Regions from separate parts of the Paenibacillus sp. FSL R7-0189 genome, predicted to be linked through region 2. Evidence: riboswitches for the same ligand, from Rfam matches in the RefSeq annotation. Region 2 holds a riboswitch; each other region holds the start of a gene.
What was found. Region 2 has a riboswitch for cobalamin ahead of MKY63_RS05920 (DUF4430 domain-containing protein). Riboswitches for the same ligand answer to the same signal wherever they lie in the genome.

Region 1 (3,283 bases), 3.1 Mb from region 2:
TCCGCAAACGCAGCCGGAGAATGAACACTGAGGGCTAAGCGGGTGGAGGACTGATAATAGAAATGACTATTAAAAAGGAGGGAAACACATGGAGCTATTAACGATTATTAAAGCCATTATTTTGGGGCTTGTTGAAGGTTTAACCGAATTTGCTCCAGTATCCTCCACGGGTCATATGATTATTGTTGATGATATGTGGCTGAAATCACAGGAGTTATTTGGACAATATACGGCAAATACCTTCAAAATAGTTATTCAACTGGGTTCTATATTAGCGGTTGTTGTGATTTTTAGAAATCGATTCATTGATCTGTTGGGCTTAAGGCGTTTCAGCCGTAAGCAGTTGGACCCTGTAACAGAGAAGCTACCGCAGTTAGAGCAGGGCGGGCACCTCAAGCTGACACAGGTTCTGGTAGGGTTAGTGCCTGCAGGTGTGTTAGGTGTTCTGTTTAATGATTATATTGATGAGCATTTATTCTCTACCTCAACGGTGTTAATTGGTCTAGTGATCGGGGCTATATTAATGATTATTGCGGATCTGTTTGGGCCGAAGAAGATCAGAACTGAGAGTGTAGATCAGATTACATACAAACAGGCACTTGGTGTAGGTCTTGTACAGTGTTTTTCGTTATGGCCTGGATTTTCACGCTCGGGCTCGACGATTTCTGGTGGCGTAATCCTCGGGATGAGCCATCGTGCCGCTGCTGATTTTACGTTTATTATGGCAGTACCCATCATGGCAGGTGCCAGTCTGTTGTCACTGATGAAGAACTGGCAATATTTCACCATGGACGCGCTGCCGTTTTTTATTGCAGGCTTTATTAGTGCCTTCCTATTTGCGCTGTTATCGATGCGTTTCTTCTTAAAACTGATCAATCGTATCAAGCTCTTACCGTTTGCTATATACCGTATAATTCTTGCTGCTGTAGTATATTTCGTATTTTTCTAAGTCCGTTATAAGGAATCGATATAACAGAAGCCCCAGTAATCTATTGCAGATTGCTGGGGCTTTCACGTATGATGACATCAGATTAAGACACTCAAATGATGAATGATATCGGAGACAGGTGCTGACCGGAAAATAGTAATTCGGTAGGCTTAATAGGGAAATTCGGTTCGAAGCCGATGCGGTCCCGCCACTGTAACGGAAGAATCTCGAGCAACAGAGGTCACTGGCAATTTACTACTGCTGGGAAGACTGCTCAAGATGTTGACGCCGCTAGCCAGGAGACCTGCCTGTTTCAACAGCACTGCTTCACCTACGGAAGATAGGGAGGTGTTAGACGTTAACCATGGGTATATCATGGGCGTCTTTCCCTTTGACTTTTTTAGGGAAGGGCGCTCTTTTTTATAGGAAAGCAAGTAGTTTTGGAGTTTGAAATAAGAGATTGAAGAGGGAGTGTATCGAAATGACGAATAAGGTAAAAGTAAGCAATCTTGGATATCCGAGAATCGGAAAGAACCGCGAATGGAAAAAGGCACTGGAGGCATTCTGGCAGGGGAAAATAAATGAGGAGCAATTCCGCTCCGAAATGGCAGCAATCCAGCTGCAGCATTTGAAGACCCAGCAAGAAGCAGGAATTGAGCTTATTCCGGTAAATGATTTTACATTTTATGATCATGTGTTGGATGCGGCTGTTATGTTTGGAATCGTACCTCCACGGTATGCGTATGATGGCGGCGACATCGGGCTTGATCTTTATTTTGCAATGGCCCGTGGTAATGCTGAGGCTACTGCCTGCGAGATGACCAAATGGTTCAATACGAACTATCACTATATCGTTCCAGAGATCGGCACACAAACACCACGCCTGACTGAAAACAAACCTCTAGCGGCTTATCGTTTTGCTAAATCGCAGGCAGGGATTGAAGGTAAACCGGTACTTTTAGGTCTGTATACCTTCCTTAAGCTGTCCAAAGGTTACGCAGCGGCAGATATCGCCAAGATTGCTGCACGTTTTGTTCCAGTCTATGTTCAACTGCTACAGGAACTGAAGCAAGAAGGGGTAAGCTGGGTACAAATCGATGAGCCAGCGATTGTTACAGGCATAAGTAAAGAAGAATTAACACTGCTTAACTCGATATACACAGACATTGCCGGCTCCGTGCCGGGCTTGAATATTATTTTACAGACGTATTTTGAAGCTGCTGAGCCGCTGGAGGCACTGCTAGAGCTGCCTGTTCAAGGCTTGGGTCTTGACTTTGTGCACGATGGTGGAACGAATCTGGCTTCCATCGAACGTCTTGGCTGGCCGAAGGACAAATGGCTGGGTGCCGGAATTATTGATGGACGGAACATTTGGCGTTCCGATTTAGACGCTAAGCTGCAACTGGTAGAAAAGCTCAGCGTTCATGTACCGCTTGATCGTCTTATTCTTCAGCCTTCTTGCAGCCTGCTGCATGTCCCAGTCACCGTTCAAGGTGAAGTGAAGCTGAAGGCGACAGTTAAGAATGCGTTAGCCTTTGCCGATGAGAAGCTTAAAGAGCTTAGTCTGCTCGGAGCAGCCGTCGCAGATAAAGGAGAAGCTTCTCAAGCAGCGCTGGCCGCTAGTCGTGAAGCTATTGCAGCGTTCCGCGCACTACCTGAGCGTGGCCGTAAGGATGTGGCGGAGCAAGTGCTTGCACTTGCAGCTCTACCAGACCAACGCAGTCTGCCTTTTGCTGAGCGCTTAAAGGTGCAGCAAGAGAAATGGCAGCTTCCACTTCTGCCAACCACTACAATTGGTAGCTTTCCGCAGACAGTCGAAGTGCGCCAGGCGAGATTGAAATGGCGTAAAGGGGTCTGGAATCAGGAGCGTTATGATGGATTTGTTCGTGAGCAGATCGCGGATGCAATTACCTTCCAAGAAAAGCTAGGTCTGGATGTTCTGGTCCACGGCGAGTTCGAGCGTACAGATATGGTGGAGTTTTTCGGAGAAAAGCTGGATGGATACTTGTTTACTAGTAATGGCTGGGTTCAATCCTACGGTTCCCGTTGCGTTAAGCCGCCGGTGATCTACGCGGATATTGCATTTATACAGCCTATGACTGTTAAAGAAAGCGTCTATGCACAATCGTTGACGAAGCTTCCGGTTAAAGGAATGTTGACGGGCCCTGTTACTATCCTCAATTGGTCATTTGTACGTGATGATCTCAGCCGGGAAGAGGTAGCCAATCAAATTGCTCTTGCCCTTCGCCATGAGGTAAAAGCGTTGGAAGATGCAGGCATCGAAATGATTCAAGTGGATGAGCCGGCTATTCGTGAAGGACTTCCGCTAAAGGCAGAAGACCGTGAGCATTACCT
Region 2 (3,283 bases):
GAAACCTTTACGGTAAAAGCTTCATTAGCTTTTGGCTGCGTTGGGGAAAGCGCCACAGAATCTATAACCTGTGTATTTTCACCTGCATAATAGACAAGCACACGATCGGATTCCTGTAGTTCGAACGCATCCATACCCACACTTGGATATATCCACTCCCCGCCGCGTGATACTACGAAGCTCCACCATCCGTCGTAAGTACCTTGCGAAACTCCATGGATACCTGATACAAAGTTGCCATAAGACGATTTGGTGATATCTACTTTAAAATCATCGGTAGATCCTAGTTGCTGCAACGCTTCAAGAGCATTGGAGGCTTTTAAAGTCCCTTCACTAATCAATCCTTCCGGGCCTTCAACGGTAAGAGAAGCTGTTACATTCTTAGAAGTTACCTTTATAGCTTTTGTATATTTAGCAACCGTTGGCGCTTTACCTTCGCGGTAGCCAGTTACAGACAGTGTATAGTCACCTGCGGGCACATTTCCTGAGAATACGGCCTCACCTTTAGCATTCGTCGTTACCGTGTGAGCTCCAATTTGGACCTGAACACCCGCAGCTTTTGCCGTTACAGGAGAGGTAGTATTCGTAGCAGCGTCCCATTTCCACGTCTTACTAGTTACAGTGACAGTAAAAGAATCGCCCTCTTTAAGATTTTGTTTGGAAAGGGTAACGGAATCCACAAGTTTAGTGTCATCTCCGGCATAATAAACCAGTACCTGATCTGAATCTTTAAGTACAAAATCACTCATGCCTACATCGGGATTAATCCATTTTCCGTCACGTGATACAACATACATCCATCCGTCATAACCACCAAAGCTTCCAGCAGCAATACTTCCGATGCCAGTCACATAACTGCCCGAAGGATTCGTGATCGGCAAGTTCGTTTGAAGCGCCAGCTTCTCTAACGCTCCAAGTGCGTTGCCAGCATAGGCGTACCCTTGTGCCAACGTGGCCCGTGGTCCCTCAATCGTTACAGGAGCGTAGATGAGTGAGCTCTGAACGGAGGATTTGGAAAAATCGTATAGCTTACTGTTGCTTCCTTTATACAGCAAATTATACGCAACCAGCGCCTGAAGTCCTTGCTCTGTCGCCAGAACATTACTGCTTCCACCACGGCTATGGGTGAAGCTACCATCAGCTAGACGATAGCTAAGCAGGTTCTCCATTAGATCCACTTTGTTTTTGGTGTATTCTAATCCACTAGGATCAACTCCGAAGGATGCGAGTCCAAGGATTGCTTGTGCGCTACTTTCAGCACTGTCACCGTAACCCCCATGGCTATCTTGAGCTGCAGATAACCAAGCTACGGCTTGTAGCCCTGCTAAGTAGGCTTCGGGATTATTTTTATGTGCCGCCAGAGCCGTCAAGGTTATCGCTGTCATATCAGGCTCACTTGCGCCTGAGGTTAATGCAAAGCCCCCATCCGGATTCTGTTTGGAGAGAATCTCCGTAAGGAGCTTATCCGCCGTCCATTTCGCGTCACTTGGGATATTATATTTACCAGAATCCAGCGCAAGTAAAGCATATACCGGATTATTTAGCGTCTGTTCACTGAGCTTGCTGTTATTATAAATTTTCTCAATCAGATTATAGCCAGGAGTCGTTCCGTTACCAGCAAAGCTAGTAGGATCTGCACCAATCGCTCTCACTGCGAGCACGATTCGAGCATAATCGGTTACATTGGCGAAATTGCCAGCTGCATCCTTTACTTTTTTCTCAAGCTCTGAATGGTAACTGGCTGGCAGCTTATATCCTGCTTGCGCTAATCCAATAGCTTGCCAATCCGATTGCACGCCACCTTTCAAGAGATATTCTGCAGCCGCATAAGTCGCATCCGCAACATTAATCCGCTCCGCAGCAGTTGCTTCCAGACCGGAGCCAGCGCTCGCTTCTGCAAATATTTGTCCTGCCGGAGCAAGAGATGTTCCTAGAATTGAAATGACCATGAATAAGGCCAGCCCAAGTGCTACAAACTTGGAAGACATGATTTTCTTCATTGTTTAACCTCTTTCTGTATAAGAATGGGTACTGCTGGGAATAAGACGCATAACATAAAGACCGCCCCTTTGGAGGGCGGTCAGGGAAGATTACAAATCGAGGCTGAGGCGCTTGCTTCCTGCCAACAGTCCATCTGTATATGTTCCACATTCTTACCCCACGAAGAATAGAAACGCTCACGAAAAAGGCAGGTCTCCTGGCTGATGCTTCATCGCTGTTCTTCACCTTCCCACCCTACCTTAGGGGCAGTGGCTTATAGAAGAAAAACTCCGCACATACAGTGGCGGGACCGCGCCGGACTCTTGCACCGGACTTCCCTTTTAAGCAGACGACTAGATTGATAGAGTCTGCACCTTTTCCAGTATGTAGTATCTTATTTTGACATCCATAATCATATCTATTAATACATAGCATGTCTATAGAAAAGCTTAGTAAGGGCAGCAAAAAAATGAACAGCAATACGCCACCTGCCGGTAGGTATTGCTGTTCAGAAAGCTTGTTATTCGACTGTTCCTTCCGGACTTGCAGTTGGGGAAGGTTCAGCACTTGAATCAGAAGCTGGTGGAATATTAGGATCGGGATCTACGATCAATGTAAATCTTCCGGCTTTGATCATACTTTTCTCTAAAATTGTCGCTCCAGGCTCCAATGTAACCTCAACCTGATAGGAAGGTTGTTCCCCTTCAGTCACAGCTGTTGCGGAAGGCAACCCAGTGCTGTCCTCAGCATCAGAGGAAGGCGTAGGAGACGGAGATACATCAGCTACAGCATTAGTAGCATCTGCACCTTCTGCTGTTCCTCCAGTAGTGCCAGCGGCATCTGACTCGTCAGCGGCGTTTCTCTCATCCGTCCCATCCGTTGACGGCACTGGACAAGTCCCATTCGTAGCAGCGACCTTAAAGCTTTTATCTATCTCTGTAGACGAAGACATTAAACTAATCTCAGTCGGTTGAAACTGCACACAGTCATCTGCACTTGCGAAGGTGAACACCAATATGCTGCTCCCCTTATCTCCTTCGCCGCTCTGATCCTTCAAGTATACTGAAGCCGGAGGCAGCACATTGCCTGCACTCTGAACAGGGGTCGGCTCAGGGCTTGTTCCCGGCAGAGCCGTCTTCGTATCATCCGGACGCAGCATACTGAATACGATAATTGCAATAATCACCAGAATACCCGTAATGGAGCCGGAGATTAAGAGTCGAAATCGGCTGCGGCTGATCCAGCGCGCCAGCGGGGAAGCCAGTTGGGAGCGGGCTTCATTGTACACATTTTGCAGAGCAGG
Region 3 (3,283 bases), 510 kb from region 2:
CGCCTACAGTGTCATCAGGTGCAAGATGCTCGCCGCCTTCCCAGACGCCTTCTCGCATCATGAAATCGGAAGCTTTAGCTTTTTGTGCGGTTTGAATGTGGAACCGATGAAGAAGTCCTTCCAGCGCAATATCCATATAATGATTTAGATCTTCATAGAAGCCAGCTTCGTCTGCGATGGTACGTCTGCCTGTTACTGTGCCGTGTGCCAGACCTAGCCGAACCAGATTCAGTGTATTAAAGGAAAGGTTGCCCTTTCCAGAGCAATGATTACGACCAAAACGGTCACCGAGCACTCGGGTTCGGCAGCCCATTGTAGCGAACTCCGTATCAGGATCACTTGGATCATAATACTGCAAGTTGAGCGGAGCGTCCAGATTAGCGAAGTTTGGATATAGTCTGCGCGCAGAACATTCAGCCGCTTTTAGGAACAGTTCATAGTTAGGATCGCCTTGTTGTTGATTGATTCCTTGCTTGCATTTGAAGATTTGAATCGGGAACACTGGTGTTTCTCCGCTGCCAAGTCCGTTCATAGTTGCTGTTAGCAGAGAACTGATCACAAGCTGACCTTCTGGTGAAGTACAAGTACCGTAGTTGATGCTGGTAAACGGTATTTGTCCACCGGATCGGCTGGACATGGTATTCAGATTATGTACCATACTTTCAGCCGCTTGCAGGGTTTCGATTTCGGTTTCCTTTAGTGCAAAACGGAACGCTCTTGGATATAACTCCGCCAGATCGGTCCGGCTCATCGTAATCTCGCCCAAAGATTCATCAGCTTGTCCTTCTTCAAAATAATCCAGACCCTTGCGGAACAGCTTGGCGAAGGATTTGGTTACATAAGGTGCCAGATCATAGTCGAGTTTATTGGCGGATACACCACCATATTGAGCATTTTGCTGGGATTGGAAAATAATCGCTACCAGAGACATAGCAGTCATTATTGAGTTCGGAGGACGAACGCTGCCGTTGCCGGTATTGAAACCTTCACGGAGAAGTTTATCAAACGGGATAAAAATACAGTTCGTCGTTCCAATCGCGTATTGATCCAGATCATGCACATAGACGACATTGTCATCAATAGCCTGCACTAGCTGCGGCGGCATCGTAAAATTGCGGGCGTACCATTTTGAATATTCACTGCCGAACTTGCTCATTTTACCGGAGAAACTCTCTCCATTCAAATTGGCATTCTCGCGCAATAGGTCCATATCCCGACTGTCGATAATATCCCGGCCTAAATCAATGAGCTCTTCTAAAAGAACTTCCCGTGCATTTTCTACTCCATTAAATTGTCTCTCCAACAACGTCATTGTACAGCTCTCCTCTCAGTATAAAAGAAAAACATCTATCATCAAATCCATATATCCATAGGAAGTTGGACTGCCATAAGCAGTCGTATATTTGTTCTGATTACATAAAAAAAGCATCCCCTACCCGAGGATGGCAGAAAATGCCCGATGCGTTATGTAAATATCCACACGGATATTTGCAGAGGTCTCTACGTAGATGACCGCATGCGGACACCATCCCTGTTCCTCGCAGGCATCAATAGTTGGTGTCGTCGAAACAGGTAGGTCTCCTGGCTTCCGTGGGATCTCTCGGCGCCTTCCCAAGGGTGTTCCTAACCCTCAGTGGCATCTGCCGGGAGATGTGGATTCTCAAGCTTCCCAGAAGCTTAAGAAGGCCATCCGGTTACAGTGGCGGGACCGCAGCGGATTCTCACCGCGCTTCCCTATTAAGCTCTAAATCCGGTTAAGGATCAAAGCGCCTGTCTCCACTATATTTTGTTGTCGTTAGATAAAAATAACCCAAGATGTTGTGTTTGTAAACAGTTTTTTAGAAAACCCGCGCGGGGAGCGGGTTCTTTAAAAGTACTCCACAAATGATCCACAGGCTGTCCATAAGTAATCCACAATTGATCCACAGGGAGATGCGAAATGATTCATAAATTGTCCGAAAAGATGCCACAAAGAGTCCATAAATATAGTGCAGATGACCCTAGAATTTGCGCATGAGAAAATACTCTTAGCCCAAAGTCATATTTTGGAGTAATCAGAAGAAATAGAAGAGATAAGGGAGGATAATCTTGCTTAGTTTGTGACAGAGCGGTGGAATTGTTACAATGGAAGAAGATAGATTCGATAAAATTTCGAGGAGGTATTCTCATGCCTATTGCTGAAGTTACAGTTATTCCAATTGGAACAGGCAGTACCAGTCTTAGCAGCTATGTTGCGGATATGCAGCGGGTGCTGAAGACAGTAGAAGGGATTACATATGAACTTACGTCCATGGGGACGATCATCGAAGGGCCTCTGCAACGCATTTTTGCGGCGGTAGAAGCTTTGCATGAGTCTCCTTTTGCCGCAGGTGCAGAACGTGTCTCTACCTCACTTAAAATAGACGACCGCCGCGATAAACCCTCCACTAGCCGTGGAAAGTTAGAGTCTGTGGAGCGTAAGCTACAGGTGGATTAGCAGTTTAGGAGGGCGGAAAACAGGGAGAAATAGGCTTGCGTTTCTGGCTGAAAGTTGTATAATATTTTTTGTTTGACAGAAAAATCAGCTTTAAGCTGGTGTAGCTCAGGGGTAGAGCAACGCACTCGTAATGCGTAGGCCGGGGGTTCAATTCCCTTCACCAGCATCCCAAAAAACCATATGTGGCGCGGATTTCCGAGGGTTCGGGACCGCGTCATTTTTCATTAAATCCCCTGGCTTCTAACATTCTTCTAAAAGATAAGACATGGCGAAATCGCTAATGAAAACGGTATGACTAGTGGTCACTGTCGAGCAGATGGAAGGTGTGTCGCAAGCTGACAGCAGTCAGAATGAAGGATGGTGGAGGAGGAGCAGCATAAGCTGCTTTTCTCTTGCGGGGGCAGATTGGTTAGATGGTAATTACTATAAAAATAAAAAAGACACCACAAGGTGTCTTAGTACAGATACTTTTCGCTCGAATTTCACGAGCTCGTCAGTGAACTGAGTTCATAAGCAAGACTGGCTACGGCTAACAGATGAAGAGATAAAGTAATATCAATGTTAAAATGTGCGGTAATATTAATTTTCATAGATAACCACGCTCCTAAAGTATAAATACACATAAAGAAAACTTTATAAAGCGCTTGGCCTGCCATCATCAGTGCCAGGTAGCCATCCTGTACAGACGCCTTAGCGTTTCGACAGTAACATTATACTTAATATTTTGTGTTTTGCAAACCAAAGCCCCCTTAAGACTGAAATAATGAGCAATGTGACAATTATGTCATTCTGAATTGAATATTGTTA

Region 1: linked by a shared signal. The riboswitch ahead of metE (5-methyltetrahydropteroyltriglutamate--homocysteine S-methyltransferase) and the one ahead of MKY63_RS05920 (DUF4430 domain-containing protein) in region 2 are both predicted to bind cobalamin.
Region 3: linked by a shared signal. The riboswitch ahead of MKY63_RS08060 (anaerobic ribonucleoside triphosphate reductase) and the one ahead of MKY63_RS05920 (DUF4430 domain-containing protein) in region 2 are both predicted to bind cobalamin.

The regions. Positions count from the first base shown of each region.
Region 1 covers NZ_CP150223.1:4,459,006-4,462,288, forward strand. Annotated here, with positions in the region: gene MKY63_RS19325 (DedA family protein) at 1-38, shown strand, start outside; gene MKY63_RS19330 (undecaprenyl-diphosphate phosphatase) at 89-949, shown strand; cobalamin riboswitch at 1,049-1,255, shown strand; gene metE (5-methyltetrahydropteroyltriglutamate--homocysteine S-methyltransferase) at 1,410-3,283, shown strand, end outside.
Region 2 covers NZ_CP150223.1:1,364,147-1,367,429, forward strand. Annotated here, with positions in the region: gene MKY63_RS05920 (DUF4430 domain-containing protein) at 1-2,000, opposite strand, end outside; cobalamin riboswitch at 2,170-2,373, opposite strand; gene MKY63_RS05925 (hypothetical protein) at 2,501-3,283, opposite strand, start outside.
Region 3 covers NZ_CP150223.1:1,875,053-1,878,335, reverse strand. Annotated here, with positions in the region: gene MKY63_RS08060 (anaerobic ribonucleoside triphosphate reductase) at 1-1,312, opposite strand, end outside; cobalamin riboswitch at 1,554-1,789, opposite strand; gene MKY63_RS08055 (MTH1187 family thiamine-binding protein) at 2,168-2,476, shown strand; tRNA gene MKY63_RS08050 (tRNA-Thr) at 2,571-2,642, shown strand.